Regions from separate parts of the Corynebacterium amycolatum genome, predicted to be linked through region 3. Evidence: predicted binding sites of a transcription regulator. Region 3 holds the regulator's gene; each other region holds the start of a gene.
The links. The regulator LexA, encoded in region 3, represses DNA repair genes until DNA is damaged. The targets are predictions, from matches to a motif close to CGAACANNTGTTCG.
Positions count from the first base shown of each region.

Region 1 (6,495 bases), 160 kb from region 3:
GATATGTGCCCTGCTCGATCAGGGCGGCGTCGACGTTGACTTCCGAGAAGTCGTTGACGATAACCGCGATTTTGCGCCCCTGTGAGTTTGCCAGGAGGTTGTTCAGGAGCGTGGTCTTGCCGGCGCCCAGGAATCCGGACAGGACGGTGACGGGAGTGGTCGGGGTGGTGATATCAGAAAATTCGGTAGAAGTCACCCAACAAGACTAGCGTACTGAAAATGATTATCAATAACGTGTGCGTAAATTAAGGTGCGGGGAAGGTTGTAAATGTGTCGTATGGCTGATTATTGGCCAGTTGTGACGTAGGGCATAAAACGGTGTTGTAGTCGGTTTTAGTGGCGCATGGAGCGTGCCTAAAACGGGGGCGCTTTCGGGCTTCTGAATGAAGGGTGCTAACCGCTTCGTTGATAGGGTTGGGGGTGTGCTTCGGTGTTCGAAGTGCTACCCCCGATAGTCGCGTTGGGGGATGCAGAAAGGTGAGTTCATGTCAGATCGTATTGCCCATGCTGGCCTCAAATCCAAGGTGATGACCGCGCAGGAGGCGGCACAGTTCATCAATCACGGAGATATGGTGGGCTTTGCCGGATTTACCGGCGCCGGTTATCCGAAGGTTGTTCCGCCGGCTCTCGCTGAGCGCATGGAGGCCGCTCACGAACGGGGTGACGAGTTCAAGATTAAGGTCTTGACCGGTGCTTCTACCGCTCCGGAACTCGATGGTGTGTTGGCAAGGGCCAATGGTGTCGAGTGGCGCATGCCATACCAGTCTGATCCGACAATGCGTAGCCTCATTAATGCGGGCGACGCGTACTACAGTGATATTCACCTTTCGCACTCTGGTCCGATGACGGAGCAGGGCTTCTTTGGTCCGGTCAATGTTGCCGTCGTTGAAGCCGTTCGCATTAAGGCCGATGGCTCCCTGATTCTTTCCTCTTCGGTTGGTAATAGTGTTTCATATTTGAATGCCGCCGAGAAGATCATCATTGAGGTCAACTCCTGGCAATCTGAGGACCTCGAGGGCATGCATGATATCTACAGTGTCGGCCTGCCTCCGAACCGCAAGGAGATTCCGATTCTGACTCCGGGTGACCGTATTGGCACCCCGTATGTTCCGATTGATGTCGACAAGGTTGTTGCTGTCGTTGAGACTAACGCCGAGGATCGTAACTCGCCGTTCAAGCCGCTGGATGATGACTCTAAGGCCATTGCGGGTTACCTGCTCGACTTCCTCGATTGTGAGGTCAAGGCCGGACGTCTGCCGGAGAACCTGCTGCCGATGCAGTCGGGTGTCGGCAACATTCCAAACGCTGTGCTTGCGGGGCTGCTTGACTCCAAGTATGAGAACCTGACCTCCTTTACTGAGGTTATTCAGGATGGAATGATTAACCTGATGGATGCTGGCAAGCTGACCATGGCTTCCGGCACTGCTTTCTCGCTGTCTCCGGAATATGCAGCTCGAATGAATGAGAATGCTGCTGACTACCGTGACAAGATTGTGCTGCGTCCGCAGGATCTCTCTAATAACCCGGGGCTGACTCGCCGTATGGGTCTGATTGCCACTAACGGCATGATTGAGGCCGACATCTACGGTAATGTCAACTCCACTCACGTGGCTGGCTCGCGCTTGATGAACGGTATTGGTGGCTCCGGCGACTTCACCCGCAACGCCTACATTTCGTCGTTCGTGTCTCCGTCGTTGGCTAAGAATGGCAATATTTCTGCTATCGTGCCCATGGTCTCCCATGTTGACCACACTGAACACGATGTGATGGTTATCATCACTGAGCAGGGTCTGGCTGACCTCCGTGGTCTGGCCCCACGTCAGCGCTCCCGCCTTATTATCGAGAAGTGTGCTCACCCGATGTACAAGGAGGCGCTGCTCGAGTACGTTGAGCGTGCCGAGAAGGCCACTCCGTACCTGCACACTCCGCATGACCTGGGTACTTCTTACGACTTCCACCGTCGCTTCCTTGAGAACGGCTCGATGAAGCCGGTCGATTAAGGTTCTAGCGCGTTTCCCGCTTTACGACGAAGTTTGCGTCGTAGGGCGGGATTTGCTTTTAGTATCGTCTCGAAAGAGTGTTCGAATTTGGCGGTGATTCTTGGGCTTGGGTGGCGGTTTGAATCCGGGGTGAGGGATATGGTGTGGGCGAATTGATAAAGAACTGTTCGTTAGGGGACCTCGTTAGGGAGGGGGCAGTGCAATGTCGGAGTTGGAATCGTGTGGGGAATTTCGCTTCAGTCATGAGGTGAGGGCTCATCCGCTCGCTGAAGTGATGCGGGAGATTAATCGCTTGCAAGTGGTTATCGCTCAGCGGGTCGCACCACCAGATGATGGCGATGTTGAAGCTCATCTGGCTTATTGGTCGGTGGTGCTGGGCATCTCGCGCACCGAAGTGAATAAATATATGGAAATTGGCTACATGCTTGGGCGCATGCCGCAATTGGCGGAAATGTGTCGGGAGCGCGGGCACTTGTCAATGAAGCATTTGACAATGCTCGGAAAACACACACGCCCTGTAGTCGATGAAAAAGTTGACGCAGTTGAGTCGGGTCTCGTGGATGTCGTTAAGCCAAGGCGAGACGGGGAAGCGCTCCGTGGAGTGCGGGCGATGGCAACGCGGGTGCAGCGAGTGATTGGTGAGTGTGCTCCGGAAGTCCGGCCACGCGATGTGGATGTCGCTGGGTTGCACACTGATAGGGTCCTGGCCCGGAATGTGGAAGCGACCGTAGATGCTGCAATTGATGCGGCGGCATATCAAGTCGAGAAGGATGGGGAATCTGCGGAGGATCCCGCGGAGTCGCCTGAGGTGCAGGAGGTTCAAGCTGCGGCTCTCGATTACTTTGGCGATCGCATGACGGCTAAGGAGTTTATCGCGGTTGATGAACATGGTGACGCTGGAGTGACAACGCTGACTACTGTGCTCGAGCGACATCATGCGGTGGAAGCCCTTGCAATTATCGACGCAGTGGCTAAGCAGATGAAGGTGAGTCGCGCGGCAGCTTTCATGCATGCGCTACGCGGTACTTGTGAGGTGGAGGTGAATCTGGAGCTCTTCCGAGTGCTCTCTCTCGGGGAGGATGGCGAACCGGAAAACACTCCAGTGTGGCTCGCTGGTGCTGGTTGGCTTTCTACGCTGGTGGCCGAGTCTTGGCTGAAACGGGTATCGACATTGCGGGTGCTGGGGGATAGTGCCGTTGAGGGCTATCGACCCTCCGAGTCGCAGCGTGCATTCGTGCGTGCCCGTGACGGTGTGTGTAGTTTTCCTGGATGCGATATCCCTGCGGAAAAGTGCGATATCGACCATATTGTGGAATTTGATCACAGTCTTTCCGGTGGTGAGCGGCAAATGGAAGGGGCTACGCACACGGATAATCTCCATTGTCTTTGTCGACGGCACCACAACCTTAAAACTGCTGGTATATGGCGAGTTGTTCGAGGTGATGATGGGACTGAAGCCTGGACGTTCCTCTCTTGTGATGAGGGGCCGTTTGCGCACTCGGACAAAGAGCACACTGGGCATGGTCGTTACACCTTTGCCTCGCAGACTGAAAAGAAAACCGCTGCGCTGGCCGAGCACAATGAGAAACGTCGCAAACTGCATGACAGCCTCCGCAGTCTAGTGGATAAGGTGCGGAGGGATTTGGAAAAGGAGAGGGCAGTAGACGGGGTGGATTGTGAAAGCGAAGGAGATGGTAAAAACCGCGGAGACAGCGATGGGGAGTGAGTGCTAGGTTCTGCTACACTCATTTGTGTCCATATAGTGAGAAGGGTATCTCAAAAAATGACTGAGGTAGGAAAGCTGAAGATCGCCGTCATCCCGGGTGATGGCATCGGCACGGAAGTTACGGCAGAGGCACTGAAGGTGCTGGGGGCTGCTATCGGCGAGTTCGACACCACCGAGTATGACCTCGGTTCGCGTCGCTACTTGCGCAATGGCGAACTGCTCACCGACGCCGACCTTGACTCCCTGCGCGAGCACGACGCTATTCTGCTCGGTGCCATCGGTGACCCGGCGAACGTTCCTCCGGGCGTTCTCGAACGCGGCCTGCTGCTGAAGATGCGCTTCGCGCTGGATCACCACGTCAACCTGCGTCCTTCCAAGCTCTTCCCGGGTGTCGAGTCACCGCTGAAGAATCCGGGCGAAATTGATTTCGTGGTCGTCCGCGAGGGAACCGAAGGTGCCTACACCGGTAACGGCGGTGCGATTCGCGTCGGCACGCCACACGAGGTTGCCAACGAGACCTCCGTCAATACCCGCTTCGGTGCTGAGCGCGTTGTTCGCTACGCCTTCGAGCTGGCTATGACCCGCCGCAAGAAGCTGACTCTCGTCCACAAGACCAATGTGCTGGTGCACGGCGGCGGTATGTGGCAGCGTACGGTCGACGAGGTCGCTAAGGAATACCCTGAGGTAGATGTCGATTACTCGCACATCGACGCTGCGACGATTTACCTCGTCACTAATCCTTCGCGTTTCGACGTCATCGTCACCGACAATCTCTTCGGCGACATCATTACTGATGAAGCTGGTGCAGTTTCGGGCGGTATTGGCCTGGCAGCGTCCGGCAACATTGACGCCTCCAATACCAACCCGTCCATGTTTGAGCCCGTTCACGGCTCCGCGCCCGACATTGCTGGCAAGGGGATCGCTGACCCGACGGCAGCCATTCTGTCGGGTGCCATGATGCTTCGCCATCTGGGTCGTGAGGAAGACGCTCAGCGCATCGAAGCTGCTGTGGAAGCTGACATGGCTACCCGCGGTAGTGGCCCAATCAAGACCAGTGAAGTTGGCGACCGCATTGCTGCTGCTTTGAAGTAGCGCATGCGGTAGTGCAAACAGTAGTGCAGTAAAACAGGGGAAGGGTTAGACAATCACAGTTTTGCCATCGACGGTAGTGATGTGAGTCTTACCGTCGGCGGTGTGCTCGATGAAGTCCGACGCATGTCCGACCTGGGCAAGCACATTGATGATGGTGTCGAGGGTGTGTGGGGAAGGGCTTTCTGCGCCGCCATCGGGGCCATTCCCTCCCAGCCCTGCCACCAGTGCATCCCTCGTAATCTCCGCATGTCCCAGGTGCTGAGCCGCCTCGTGGAAGACATGCACAATCACTCCTTCGATGCTGCCGCACCACCAACGGTCTTTATCGGTAGGAATCGCAGCAGGAGCACCAGCGCGGTCAACGCCTTGCAGCTCCACCAGCGCGGATTCAATAGCCGCGCGATCACGGTGGTAAATCTCCAGCCCTTCCGAAACACTGCAATGAGCAGAAAACTCCCCATCGCGATTGCGGACATAATCGCGCCCAAGGCAGACGCGCTCGAGCCAGTACCTCGCTGATCCGGTCACATGACGCAGCAGCACGGCCAGGGAGTTTATGGCTGGGATGGGGAGGGGTGCGTTGAAGGTATCGTCGTCAAGCGTGGCGACGAGTGCCGCGAGCTTGTCCATCCTGCCGAGGATGTGGGCATCGAGCGGCCATTCGGGATTTGTGGAAGCGCTGTGTGTGGAATCGGTCATAAGGTCGAGTATTCCCGCAAATCACTCCTATTGGGGCCAAAAATAGGGGATAATTGACCCCATGACCGTCGAGCTTGCGGAAATCGCAGACTTCCTCAGCCAAACTCGCCCGTTTTCGGACCTTACCGATGAAGAGCGCGCAACTATCCCACCGCTTTTGACCATGCGCTATGCCCGTCGTGGCACGGAGATTATCCGGGCGGGTGCGGATAACAATAGCTGTTTCATTATTCGCTCCGGCATGGTGGATCTCTTCGACCCAGCTGGCACACTGCTGGACAGACGAGATGTGGGAGATCATTTCGGCTATTCGACGCTGCTGAGCAGTGACCCTTCGCTATACACGATGACGGCGGTGGAGGACTGCGTATTCCTGGTGATCTCCAAGGAGGTCTTTAACCACCTCAATGACCAGTTCGTAGAGGTCCGGCGCTATTACGGCGGTGAGAACGCGCGCATTCGCGCAGTGGCCTCGAAGTTGCGGAGCACTGCGGCATCGGAGTCGTTGCGCACACGGGTTGCGGACCTAATGGAAACGTCGCTGGTGACCTGCAGCGCCGATGCGACAGTGCAAGAGGCGGCGCAGATTATGACGGAGTGGAATGTCTCCAGTCTGCTGGTGATGGAGTCTGCAGGCGCTAATCAGAGCCCACTCGTTGGCATCATCACGGACCGCGACCTCCGTCGTCGAGTCCTGGCAGAGGCCAAGCCCGCGGCGACGCTCGTAAGCGAAGTGATGACCGAGACCCCGGAAACCATTAGTCCCGACCTGCTGGTTTTCGAGGCCATGCTGCTGATGGCCGAGCGCGGTTACCACCACCTGCCAGTGCATGACGGGACGAGAGTGGTCGGCATGATTGTTATTGGTGACCTCCTGCGCAGTCTGCACACCGATCCCGTGTATGCGACGGCGACGCTGGCGCGAAAGAGCGATATCTCAGAGATTGCAGAGATTGCCCAGAACGCGCGACGAATTGT
Region 1 is NZ_CP069513.1:2,175,137-2,181,631, reverse strand. It holds gene I6J19_RS09600 (GTP-binding protein) at 1-196, opposite strand, end outside; gene I6J19_RS09595 (acetyl-CoA hydrolase/transferase family protein) at 486-2,000, shown strand; gene I6J19_RS09590 (HNH endonuclease signature motif containing protein) at 2,203-3,726, shown strand; gene I6J19_RS09585 (3-isopropylmalate dehydrogenase) at 3,802-4,818, shown strand; gene I6J19_RS09580 (mycothiol transferase) at 4,864-5,517, opposite strand; gene I6J19_RS09575 (DUF294 nucleotidyltransferase-like domain-containing protein) at 5,579-6,495, shown strand, end outside.
Region 1: the regulator LexA is predicted to act here: its motif matches at 2,071-2,084, upstream of I6J19_RS09590 (HNH endonuclease signature motif containing protein).

Region 2 (6,495 bases), 490 kb from region 3:
TGGTAGAGCACACCGTCGACGAGCTGCGAGAAATCCTCCGTTCTTACCTCAGCGCGGGGCTGACGAATCTGCTCGTTCTGCGTGGTGATCCGCCGGGAGACCCCCTTGGTCCTTGGGTGGAGACCGAGGGCGGTCTGCACTACGCCAGCGAGCTGATTGAGCTGATTAAGGCCGAGCCGGAGTTCGAAAAATTTGAAATCGGCATTGCGTCGTTCCCGGAAGGACACTACCGCTCGCCAGATTTGGACCATGACACGCAGTACACGCTTGCCAAGCTGCGCGCGGGAGCCGAATACTCGATTACTCAGATGTTCTTCGATATTGAGCACTACTTGCGCCTTCGAGACCGCCTGGTGGAAGCCGACCCAGTGCACGGTGCCAAGCCCATCATTCCGGGGCTGATGCCGATTACGTCGCTGCGCTCAGTGCGCAGGCAGGTTGAGCTCTCAGGGGCTCAGTTGCCATCCGATTTGGAGGAACGCCTGATTAAGGCAGCAGATGGTGACGAGCAGGCCAATAAGGATGAGATTCGCAAGATTGGTATCGAGTTTTCGACCAACATGGCAGAGCGTCTCATCGCCGAAGGCGTGCCGGGGCTGCACTTTATGACTATGAACTTCGCCCGCGCCTCCCAGGAGGTTTTGCACAACCTCGGCATGGCACCCGCATGGGGCACCGGCCAGGATATGCTGCGCGGCGGTTTTTAATTGCTAAAAGTCCTGCATGTCGCGGATTCTTCGCGCCCACAGGACACCTAGTACTGAGGCCAGGACACCGGCGGCTGTGGTCACACCGGCAAACAATAGGAATTGATTCCGCTTGGTGGATCCAGCCGGCGACGAAGCCCATACATTATGGTTCTCGCCACTGGCGAGCTGCCACTCCACCTTGTTCGGTTCGGTCTGGCGGCCATTGGAGTCAGTAACCTGCTCCGGGAACGCGACGACGAAATCAACCTTCGCACCGGGCAGGTGAGTCAAATCCATGTGACCGTTCATCGAAATCTTGCCGCCACCGGTACGGTCTAGGTCGATGTCTATGCGATCGTCGGAAAGCTGTCGGAGCGTATCGGTGAGTTCAATGAAGTGCAGCTCGTTGAACGAGACTTCCATCTTTCCTGTGGAGGAGTCGATTTCTCCCTGTGAGATGCGGTCGGAGAGATCTTCCGGCACTTGCCACTGCTCAAATTGGGAACGGACTTCCTCCGTGGGCGTTACGTGAATTGTGCCCGAGACCCTGTCGTCGCCGGAAATGGTAATGCCAGCCTGCGCGTCAAAGCAGCCGCTGAGCGGCAAGATGGCGGCAATCCCTGCCATTGCTGTGGTAATGCGCAGAGGCGAAAGCCGTCGACGTGGTGTGGAAGGTTCACTCGGTGATGATGTCACGGGGAAGATCTACTCCTAGAACTGCAAAGGGACGGGAGTCCCCTGTGAAATAAAAGTTCCTTAAAACATCCTTGAAACCAAATTGGCGGTAGAGCTGCCATGCCCTATTGGCCTCATTCGGGTATTCCGGCGTTGACAACAGAACTCGCGTCTCTGGGCGGGAATCGACCAACTCGCGGAGCAGCCGTTTACCGAGTCCCCGTCCCTGAAAGCTGGGGTGTATGTGAATCTCAGACAGTTCGGCGTAGTTTCCCAAGAGCTTGACGACGTCCGGTAGCGAGCGCCCGTCCATGAGCAGTCCATCTCTTACCTGGCGATACCACCAGTGCGTGTCCAATCCTGTGCGGCAGTAGCCGATGCCAACCAACCTGCAGCGCGGGTCGCGGAGAGCCTGGGCAGGGGAGAGCTCTTCGGGGTGAGCTATGGCTGCAGCAGCCATGAAGCCGGGTTGAGTGGTTTGCTTCTGCCATTCATGGAGACGACCGGGCAAGATTGCGGGGTTGTACTGCATCGCGGTGATGTAGAGAGCCACTGCTTCTTGCAGGCGGAGATTGAAGTCCCCTGCTGTCATCGGAACCACGCTGTATTTCACAGTGACCAGATTAGCGACTTAGACGAACTTAGTTGTGAGATTACTGCAATAACATCGGGTCGAACAGGTGTGCGAAACTATGCCTGGCGTAGTCCGGGGTTGGGGATAAATTGCAGTCAATCCCGCTAAGGGGAAGCGGAAAATCTGTGCTCATGTGAATGCTGTGTGAAAGGAGAAGCAGGGTGGTGGCAAGGTCGAACGTGGTGGAGTTTAGGGCGATTTCGCAGTCGGGTTCGGTCGCCCCGGTCGGTGTCTCAAAGCAATCGCTGGAGTTGCTGGGGCGGGCAGAGGCTCTGCTAGCGAATGCTCGGAATGCCGGCTCTGATGAGATGCTGGAGCTTTCCTACTGTGCGGCACTGCGCTGCGCAGGCGCGCTGTTGAATCGCGACGATGCATCGGCGGCTGGGGGTTCTGGCTCGGGCTCTCGTTCGGGCTCAGCAGTTAAGCGTCGTCGTTCGGCAACACAGAGTGCCTGGTTGCGTTTAAGGAAAGAGCAGCCCGAATTTGATAGCTGGGTCACCAAATTCGAGCAGTTCACCGCACTGCGTGAGGAAGTCCGGTTGGGTATTTCGCGTCGCATTGACTCGCAGCGGGCACAGGAGTTGTGGGATTTAAGTTGTGCATTCTTGGGGGCTGTCCGGGCCGAGCTGGGTGTTCTGCCCGCGGCTGCGTAAGCCGGTGGGAGCGTGTTAGAGCGTTGCTTTCCTAAATAAATGGGGGATTGTTGGGATTCATGGAACAATAGAGGTGAGTCGCCCGTTGAAGGGGTAAGAATGAAGCTAACGGACGCCGCGTTAGCAGCAGGTGGCCTGTGATTAACTTTGTTGTATCGGCACTGTTAGTTGAGGGGTCGAGGCTCGCCAGTATCGCGGTGGGTAATGCTCAAGTAGGCGATGGAGGAATTGTGGGACTATCTGAGCACGAACAGCGGATGCTCGACGAAATCGAGTCTGCACTCTACGCTGAGGATCCTAAATTTAGTTCGACGATGGCCGGAAATGCGTTCAGCTTTCCGGAGGAAAATAGCGCACGCCGTGGGTTTTCGATCCAGGTTTTTGCGCTCATGCTCCTTGGTCTGCTGATGCTGATTGGCGGCGTCGCTCTTTTCTCTGTGAGCAATTGGTTCATTGTGTTGTCGGTAGCCGGCTTTGGTCTTATGTTCGGTTCCGGCGTTTGGGCTCTGACCGGCGCCGGTAAGCAGGAGAAGTCTAGTTCTGCTTCGGGGCTGAACTTTGGAAAGTCTAAGTCTGGAGCGGCAAAGAGTCGTCGAGGAGCCTCGGGTGGTCGTGGTTCCTCTGGTGATTCCACGTTGGAATCACGTTTCCGTGGCCGCTTCGAGGGGCGTTAGGGGGACAGGCCTCAAAGATAAAAAGTGAGGGCAAGCCTGTGGTGGCTTGCCCTCACTTTTTTGTTTTTCTAGACGCGAATCGTCTCCACAAGATCTCACCCACTTTGCCCCACCGCGATCCCCCACTTTCCCCCACTTAGCCATTGGGGTGGAGGAATTCTTGTCTGCAGTCGTTGCTGGCATTCCTGAAAGTTTGGCTCCGGCGATACAAAGTTGCAGTTCAGCGGGCTAACTCCGGCGACCAGGTTGAATCTGGATAGTTTTTAGTAGGTAAGTGGTGTGTATTGAGGTGCAGGCCTCCTGTTGTTAACTATGTGGTTGGTGTGGCGTCGTTATCTGTGGGGTTGCGGGTGGGTGCCCCACTTTTTGTTCGCACTTTAATTGTCGAGGAGTTTCTTTAAAAGCCCATGTCAAGTGGGTTAAATCAGATGTCGCGGCGGTGGGGTTGCGCTGATATTGCGGCTATTTTTCTCCTTCTTGTGTTGATAGTGGCAGATAGTGGGGTAAAGTGGGGCGTGATGTTGATTGAGGTTGGTCAACATTGCAGAAGTGAATATCCGATTTGCGCTTAAAGTTTGGCGAGATTTTGGCACGGCGGGAAAAGCACGGCCCTCCGGCTCTGCTTGAAGGCAATGCCTAAATCCCTTAATTCGGTAAGCGTTTGTGCGTTGACATTGAGGTTGACACGGGGATAGGAGGCCAGTGACGCATGTTTCTGGGCACCTATACTCCGAAGCTTGATGACAAAGGGCGCCTGACGTTGCCGGCGAAGTTCCGCGAGGATCTCGCAGGTGGCCTGATGGTCACTAAAGGGCAGGATCATTCTCTGGCGGTGTATCCGAAAGAGGAGTTCGTCAAACTAGCTCAGCGGGCCACTAAGGCCTCTCGTACGAATGCCAAGGCGCGAGCTTTCATCCGAAATCTTGCGGCGAGCACCGATGAGCAGCGCCCCGATGGTTCCGGGCGAATCACGTTATCGATGGATCACCGTCGGTACGCGAATCTCTCCAAAGAGTGTGTGGTTATCGGTTCTATTGACTTTCTGGAGATCTGGGACAAAGAGTCCTGGGAGGCCTACCAAGCGGAGCATGAAGCTGATTTCTCCGAAGGTGAGGATGACTCGCTGTTCGGCGTTTTATAAACCGCTTGGAATAACCGAAAAGAGGGAATGTCCGCATGGACTCTGCCTGATAGCCCCTGGTGTACTTCCCCGATACCAGGTTCTGTCAGGCGGGGCCCTGTGAACATCCCCGCTTTTTGTTTAAGCACCGATAGCAGCATTCCCAGTAGTGCACATGAGGTGCGGTCTGGTTGCTGGCGCGGCACTCGTCGTCAAGCAAACCGGGAATACACTCGATAGATTCTCTGACCAGTGCAAACATACCCGGTGAGGAGGGGAAATGAACGGATCGGCGCCTGCGGATGATCGCAAGTCCGGCGAGTTTGGTCATGTCCCCGTTTTGCTTCATCGAGTAACTGATTTGTTGCGCCCGGGCATCGAGGCGCTGGGTGATGACGCAGTAGTTGTCGACGGCACTCTTGGTGCCGGTGGGCACACGGAATATCTGTTGGAGCAGTTCCCGAAGCTCTGCGTTGTTGGGCTCGATCGCGATGACAATGCATTGCGCGGGGCAGAAGAGCGTCTCGCGCGTTTCGGTGATCGCTTTGTAGGGTTCAGTGTGCGTTTCGATTCGCTCGCCGAGGTCCTCAGTGGTGAGATTCCTGCAGCCGCTGGTGGAAGCGGCGCGGAGAACATTCTTGCCCGCGCCGCTGAGAAGGGTATCGCCGGTGCGCTTTTCGATCTCGGTGTTTCCTCGATGCAGCTTGATCAGGTCAATCGTGGGTTCGCCTACCGAGTCGACGCCCCGTTGGACATGCGCATGGATGCAAGCCAGGGGATTACCGCAGCGGATGTGCTCAATACCTATTCGCACGGTGATATCGCGCGCATCCTTTCGACTTACGGCGACGAGCGCTTCGCCGGCAAGATTGCCTCGGCAATCCTGCGTGAGCGGGAAAAGGAACCGTTTACCACCTCCGGCCGTCTGGTTGAGCTGCTCTACGAAACCATTCCGGCGGCATCTCGCCGTAAGGGCGGACACCCGGCCAAACGTACGTTCCAGGCTCTTCGTATCGAGGTAAATCGTGAGCTTGAAGCTCTAGAAAATGTGCTGCCGCAGGTCTGCGATGCACTCGCAGTCGATGGGCGTGCAGTGTTCATGAGCTACCAGAGTCTGGAAGACCGCATCGTTAAGAAGGACTTTGCGGAGCGTGTGAAGTCGACAACCCCACCGGGGCTCCCGATGGAGCTTCCGGGGCATGAACCGCACTTTGCTCTCATCACGAGAGGTGCGGAGAAGGCGTCGGCAAGCGAGATCGAAGACAACCCCCGAGCCGCACCGGTGCGAGTTCGCTGTATCGAGCGAATTCGAGCCGATTGACCCAACCCTTTTCAACCGCACCAAACGAACCCTTCACAATCTAAGTACTGGGAGAACTTTCGAGCATGGCAACGACAATCACGGAGCACGCCCCCACCCGGCGCACCTCCCGCGGCGCGTCTGCAACCGTCGCCGGTGCCAAGACGAAGACTCGTCAGCGCGGTCGCAGCGCCCGCACGGAAAAGGATCTTTATCAGCGTCGGCGGTTTGGGCGCACAGGTTCTCAGCAGGTTATCTCGGTGCGGGGGCGTCGCGTTACGACGTCCTCGAGGGATAGCCACAAGTTTGCCGGTGCGGCTCTAATGATTTTTCTCGTTGTCGCGGGCATCGTGATGGCGATGTTCCTGTCTGGTATTTCGACCTCGACATCCTTGCAGCTGGATGCTGCGCAGACCAAGGAAAAGGAGCTGCGTAACCAGCTGGAGGTGCTCGAGCGGGATGTTGCTTACATGAAGTCAACCGGCGCTATCGCGCAGCGTGCTGTGGAAGAGGGCATGGTCAATCCGGAGCAACCTGCCGTTTTAACTACTGATCCGGAAGGCAAGGTCGTGGAAGTGCGACCGGGCGATGAGAAGCAGCAGGAGATTATCGACCTCAACAGTGAGTCGCCGAATAATCCGCATGCGCCGTCGTCGAACCCGAAGGACACCGAGAATGTTCCGGGGATGCAGGCACCGGCTATTGAGGAAGCGCACCCACGTCCGAACGGGTTGCCGGCAACTGCTCCGT
Region 2 is NZ_CP069513.1:1,526,595-1,533,089, forward strand. It holds gene metF (methylenetetrahydrofolate reductase [NAD(P)H]) at 1-707, shown strand, start outside; gene I6J19_RS06770 (LppM family (lipo)protein) at 711-1,385, opposite strand; gene I6J19_RS06775 (GNAT family N-acetyltransferase) at 1,366-1,977, opposite strand; gene I6J19_RS06780 (SAV_6107 family HEPN domain-containing protein) at 2,163-2,651, shown strand; gene I6J19_RS06785 (DUF3040 domain-containing protein) at 2,882-3,325, shown strand; gene mraZ (division/cell wall cluster transcriptional repressor MraZ) at 4,035-4,466, shown strand; gene rsmH (16S rRNA (cytosine(1402)-N(4))-methyltransferase RsmH) at 4,726-5,766, shown strand; gene ftsL (cell division protein FtsL) at 5,832-6,495, shown strand, end outside.
Region 2: the regulator LexA is predicted to act here: its motif matches at 2,038-2,051, upstream of I6J19_RS06780 (SAV_6107 family HEPN domain-containing protein).

Region 3 (6,495 bases):
CCGGAACGGTTCGCCCGTCATTTCGCGCCTGACGACGAGCACACTGCGCCCATCATCGAGGTGTCAGGGCGCACCTACCCGGTGGAAATCCGCTATCGCCCTCTGGTGCGGACTGTTGTTGCGAAAAATGGGCAAGAAAAGGAAGTCGCCATCGAGCAGATCGATGGTGTTATCGCTGCGTGCGAGGAGCTCATGCGGCTTGGCGACGGCGATATCCTGGTGTTCTTTTCGGGTGAGCGCGAGATCCGAGAAGCAGCCGAAGCCATCGAGGGCAGGCGCTGGAAGGGTGTAGAAGCCGTTCCACTGTTCGGTCGGCTATCTAATGCAGAGCAGCACCGAATCTTCACCCCGCACTCCGGGCGCCGCATTGTGCTGGCGACCAATATCGCGGAGACGTCGCTGACGGTGCCGGGTATTGAGTACGTCGTCGATACTGGTACCGCACGCATTTCCCGGTACTCCACCCGCACGAAGGTGCAGCGCCTGCCAGTCGAGGACATCAGCCAGGCATCCGCGAATCAGCGCTCTGGACGCTGTGGTCGTGTAGCTGATGGCGTGGCGATTCGTCTCTACAGCGAGGAGGAATTTCTCTCTCGCCCCGAGTTTACGGATCCGGAGATTCTGCGCACCAATCTCGCTTCGGTTGTACTGCAAATGATTTCGTTGCGGCTTGGCGCGATTGAGGCCTTCCCCTTTGTCCAGCCACCAGAGCACAAGGCAGTGCGCGATGGCATTAACCTGCTCACAGAGCTTCAGGCTATTACCACCACGTCGGCGTCTGGGAGAGGCCGTGAATCTGACTCCGGCGCCAGTGCCGACGCCCCCGAGCTGACGGACATCGGCCGACAGATTGCCCGTATACCTGTCGACCCGCGCCTTGCCCGCATGCTGGTCGAAGGGTACGAAAACACCACTCTTGGGGCTGTGACCGTCATTGTCGCCGCGTTGTCTTTGCAGGATGTTCGCGAACGTCCGCTGGAGTTCCAAGCTCAGGCAGATCAGCTACATGCCCGTTTTAAGGACACCACCAGCGACTTCAACTCCCTGCTGAAGCTCTGGGAATACCTGGAGGAAAAGCGCCGCGAGCTTAGCGGTAACCAGTTCCGCAAGATGTGCAAACGCGAGTACCTCCACTATCTGCGCGTTCGCGAGTGGCAGGACTTGGTGCGTCAGCTCCACCAGGCAACGGCTGAGCTGGGCTGGAGTCTTTCGGCCCGCAGCTTAACCAGCGGTGTCGACGATCCCGACGAGGTGGCAAAGTCGCTGTTACCGGGTCTGTTATCGATGATTGGTACGCGCGAGGGCGAGGGCAAGGAATTTACTGGCACCCGAAACACGAAGTTCCTCATTCACCCCTCGTCCGCGCTGGCGAAGAAGCCACCCCGCTGGGTGATGGCTGCGGAGATCGTCGAGACTTCTCGAACTTTCGCTCGAAACGTTGGCACCATTCAGCCTCAATGGGTCGAAAAGGTGGCTCCTCACCTGCTGAAACATCAGTACTCGGAACCGCACTGGTCGGCTAAACGCGGTGCGGCTATGGCTTACCAGAAGTCGACGCTCTACGGCGTGCCCGTAGTCGTTGACCGACTGGTGCCTTATCACCGTGTTGATGCGGATGCCGCACGCTCTATGTTCATCCGCTGCGCACTTGTCGACGGCGAGTGGAACACTCATCATGAGTTCTTCAAGAACAACCAAGACAAGCTGGCCGAAGCTGCGAAGATCGAGGAAAAGCAGCGGTCCCGCGGGATTGTCGTCGACGACGATGTTCTTTACGCGTTCTACGACTCCAAGTTGCCTGCTTCCATTACCACTGCAGCCAATTTTGACCGCTGGTGGAAAAAGACCAAACCCAAGCAGCCGAATCTCCTCGATTTCGATCCGAACAAGCTGCTCAATCCGGATGCCGGCGATATCGATGACAATGCCTTCCCCGAAATGTGGCAGCAGGGCTCCGTCGATTTCTCGCTGTCCTATAAGTTCGAACCGGGAGCTCCTGATGACGGCGTAACCCTTCGCGTCCCGGTTCCTCTCCTGGCGGGTCTGCGTGAAGATGGCTTCGACTGGCAGGTTCCCGGTCTGCGCGCCGAGCTCGCAGAAGCCTATATTCGCACTCTCCCGAAGGCTCTGCGTAAGTCAGTTGTCCCCGCGCCGGATTTCGCACGCCGCGCGCTGGAGACAATGACGCCGTATTCAGGGCGCTTCGTTGATGTTTTCGCCGATGCTTTACGACGGCTCGGAGGCTCCGGCATCAATGGAGCCGATTTTGACCCGTCCAAGCTGCCAGCGCACCTGCGCTTTAACTATGCGGTTATCGACCGACACGGCAATATTGTCGATCAGAGCCGTGATCTCGCCCCCTTGCGCGCTAAGCACGCGGCAACTGTCTCGACTGCCGTTTCGAAGCGTGCAAAGTCTGCAGCCCACGAAGCCGTGAAAAAATGGACTTCGGACAATCTCGGCACTGTGGCAGAGACAGTCAAAAGTACTGTCGACGGTCAATCGGTCACCATGTATCCGACGCTTGTGACCACTAAGGATGGCGTGGCCGTCGAAGTCAAACCAACTAAGGCCCAGGCCGAGGCCACATTGGCAACTACCAACCTGACTATGTTGTTGCGCGAATGCCCCGTCAACGCTGCACAAATGACTAAGGGACTTCCACTTCAGCAACGCGTTGGTGTGGATGCGTGGCCGCATGGCGGCGCAGATGGACTCGTCGAAGACTGCCGCGTCGCAGTAATCCGCGATTGCATGATAGCTGCTGGTGGCCCGGTACGATCCCCCGAAGAATTCAACAAGCTACTTGAACAGGTTCGCTCCGGTGTCGCCTCGGAGGTACGCCAGTTGGTTGTCGGCATTGCACAGGCCATGCCGGCCTATGTCTCGGTGACTAATCAGCTGGATAAGTGGGAAGGCGATGCTATTGACGATATGCGTCGCCAGCTGGAGTTCATGTTCCCCAAGGGAGCGGTGGCCAAGCACGGATGGCAGCACCTGCGTCATTTGCCACGCTATCTACAAGCGATGGAGATTCGCCTTGAGGAAATGAACCGCGATCCCGGCCGTGATGCGGACCGTGAAGATGAGGTTACTGAGGCTCGTGAATATTTAGCTGCGAAACTCGAGCGGCTGCCCAAGGGGCGAGCGCATTCTGCGGAAGTTCGGGATATTCAGTGGCTTATCGAAGAGCTACGCGTCAGCCTCTTTGCCCAGCGTTTGGGAACAGCCCACAGTGTTTCCCTGACCCGAATAAAAAAACGTGTGGATAAGCTGCGCTAAGGCATCTCCGCTTCCTTGCCATGCGCCTGTGGTTTCTTTCCTTTGCGCATGCTGGAGATTTCCTGGATGAAGTCATCCGCCGAAGAAAATGACTTGTAGACGGAAGCGAACCGGAGGTAACCCACCTCATCCAATTCTTTCAATGGTTCAAGGATGGCGAGACCGATATCATTTGAGTCCACCCGAGGCGTGCCTTTCTCGCGGAGGCTCTCCTCCACTTTTTGTGCAAGCTTCTTCAGCTGAGACTCTGATACTTCACGCCCCTGGCACGCACGTCGAACACCCTGGATAACCTTTTCACGGTTGAACTCCTCAGGGATTCCATCCCGTTTAACAACCATCAGCTGCGAGCGTTCAATCGTAGAAAAACGTTTACCGCAATTCAGGCATTCTCTCCGGCGACGAATCCCCATACCGTTATCTATTAACCGTGAGTCCAAGACTCGTGTCTGATCATGGTGACAAAACTGGCAATACACAGCCTCCAGTCTACGTCCAACCCCAACGCCGGAAACCGGAATGATTATTGCGCGGAGTAGGAAGCGTACGTAGACGTAAAGGTGCTTTCGACTGTCTCACTTTCCCCTTGTTCAAAGACCACGCTGCCGAAAACTCCGAAGAAAACACCAAGCCCTAGAGCCCATACCGCCATCAAACGAGTCAGGTTAGTGCCTGAGGATACATCACTACGATTGGACTGCTGCGCCCTGCTAACAGGTAGAGACGGGCGCCCGTAGTTGACCGAGACATGACTAGGCCGCGACCTGTCCCTCCGCATTCGCGCCGATGAAGCCCCATCGCGATTGCGCTGTGCAATACGTGCACGCTGACCGGGCCGAACGATGTGCTGCGTGCAAGACGCACTACGTTCACCCCACACCAACGGGGCTTTCCGTGTCGTCCGAGCAGAGGGCTCGGAAACTTGAGAAAAGTCAATATCAGATGCGCTGCTAACACCTAGTGCGGTTGAAACCGTAGACATCATGTTTTCTCCCTTTCCAACGTTGACTCTCCCACCGTTGCCGGCCTGGAGAGAATAAGAGTTGTACGACCGTTTCCCGACGCTCTGGAGACTATGTCCAAGGGCGGATGCAGAGAATCCGTCTAGACCTTTTCATCAAACGACTGTTCGAGTAACTTGTCATGTTCGATTTATAACACCATGTTCGAACGTTGTCTACTGCTATCCGGTTTTATTTTCGATTTTCGGAACCGCCACGGCCTCCGAGCACGGATTACGCAGACTTTTTCCAAAGAATCCAAGGACGTGCGGTGTTCGATGCTCGACGATTCGAACAGTTTTGAGCTATCATTCATTCGAAAGAGTTTGAGAAGGGATGTTCCATGGCTCAAAAGAAGAAAGCGAACCCTAAAACACTCACCGATCGGCAGCGTCGCATTCTTGATGTCATTTCGGATGCCGTCGTACTTCGCGGATACCCACCGAGCATTCGAGAAATTGGAGATGCCGTGGGCTTGAATTCCACCTCGTCGGTGGCATACCAACTCAAGGAGTTGGAAAAGAAGGGCTTTCTCCGCCGCGACCCACACAAACCCCGTGCGGTAAACGTAAGGGATTCGAAATCCTCAGCTGGCACTTTCACTCCGGTAAAGCCTGGGCCAAAGGCCACTGGCAGCACCCAAACTCCCGAGATACCAGAGGACATGCCAGAGCCAATCTTCGTTCCTATCGTTGGACAGATTGCGGCTGGCAACCCCATTTTGGCGGAACAGCATGTGGAAAGTCATATGGCACTTCCGATGGAGATTACGGGCTCTGGTCAGCTGTACCTACTCAAGGTCGTGGGTGATTCCATGGTTGACGCAGGCATTCTCGACGGAGACTGGGTGGTAGTCCGTTCCCAAGACGTGGTCGAACAGGGCGACTTTGTTGCAGCCCTGTTTGAAGATGAAGCAACAGTCAAGGAATGGCACGAAGACGCTGCTGGCAAGTGGCTAATGCCCCATAATCGCGCATTTGACCCGCTCCCCGCAGAGCACGCCAAGATCCTCGGCAAGATTGTCAGCGTCCTACGCAGTCTCTAATTTCCCACATTTTCGTTGCCCGAAACAGACACAAACGGGCATACTGGAAACAGGTAGTAAAGCTGAGAATTCTTAACAGCTAAGGAGCGGGGAATGTACGCAGAGGAACGCCGCCGGAAGATTGCGTCTTTGACAGCAGTCGAAGGGCGCGTGACGGTCGCTGATCTTGCGGAAGCTTTCGATGTCACAGCAGAGACGATTCGCCGTGACCTAGCTCAGTTGGATGCAGAGGGCGCAGTTCACCGTGTACACGGTGGCGCTGTAGCTACTCGTTCTTTTCAGACTGTTGAGTTTTCAGTTGCCGCTCGAAAGAACGCGCAGAAAGACGCGAAGCTCTCTATTGCCCGCTGTGCTGCCGATTTTCTACCTGACTCTGGTGGTGGAATTTTTCTCGATGCCGGAACTACCACCGAGGCTCTTGCAGAGCTGATGGTCCACTCCCCTGATAACCGCCGTTGGTCGGTTGTCACAAACTCTCTTCCCAACGCCATCACACTCGCAGGATCGAACCGCATTGAGCTTCAACTCCTTGGCGGCCAAGTCCGCGTCATTACTCAGGCGGTTGCTGGCGATACCGCACTCCGTACTCTTGCGGTTATGCGTGCCGATGTCGCTTTCATTGGTTCTAATGCCTTGACAATTGACCACGGTCTTTCTACTGCTGATCCGCAGGAAGCAGCGGTAAAGCGCGCGATGATCACGAATGCGCGCAAGGTCATCGTTATGGCGGACTCGACGAAACTCGGCCGTGACTTCCTTGTCAGTTTTGCGGCATTGGAAGATATCGACGTCGTGATTACAGATTCCTCTGCCCCGGAGCAATTCGTGAACGATCTCAGGGAGCAAGGTGTCGAGGTCGTGGTTGCTTCATGATCCTGACCTTGACTGTAAATCCGTCAATCGATCGACTTGCTCGCCTCGATACGGAGCTCAAGCGAGGTGGAGTGTTCCGCCTACCAATGGCTGAGGACATGGCTGGCGGCAAGGGAATTAATGTGTCCAAGGCGTTGCACTACGCGGGAGAAAAGACGCTCGCGCTCTACCCGGCATCAGACTCCGGAAAATTCACACGTCTGTTGGAAGTCTCTGGCATCCCCCACGAAGCCATCAACACGACTAACGAAGCCCGCGTTAATCTCACACTCGCAGAGCCAGATGGGACGACCA
Region 3 is NZ_CP069513.1:2,012,441-2,018,935, forward strand. It holds gene hrpA (ATP-dependent RNA helicase HrpA) at 1-3,282, shown strand, start outside; gene nrdR (transcriptional regulator NrdR) at 3,279-3,761, opposite strand; gene lexA (transcriptional repressor LexA) at 4,627-5,328, shown strand; gene I6J19_RS08845 (DeoR/GlpR family DNA-binding transcription regulator) at 5,422-6,201, shown strand; gene I6J19_RS08850 (1-phosphofructokinase family hexose kinase) at 6,198-6,495, shown strand, end outside.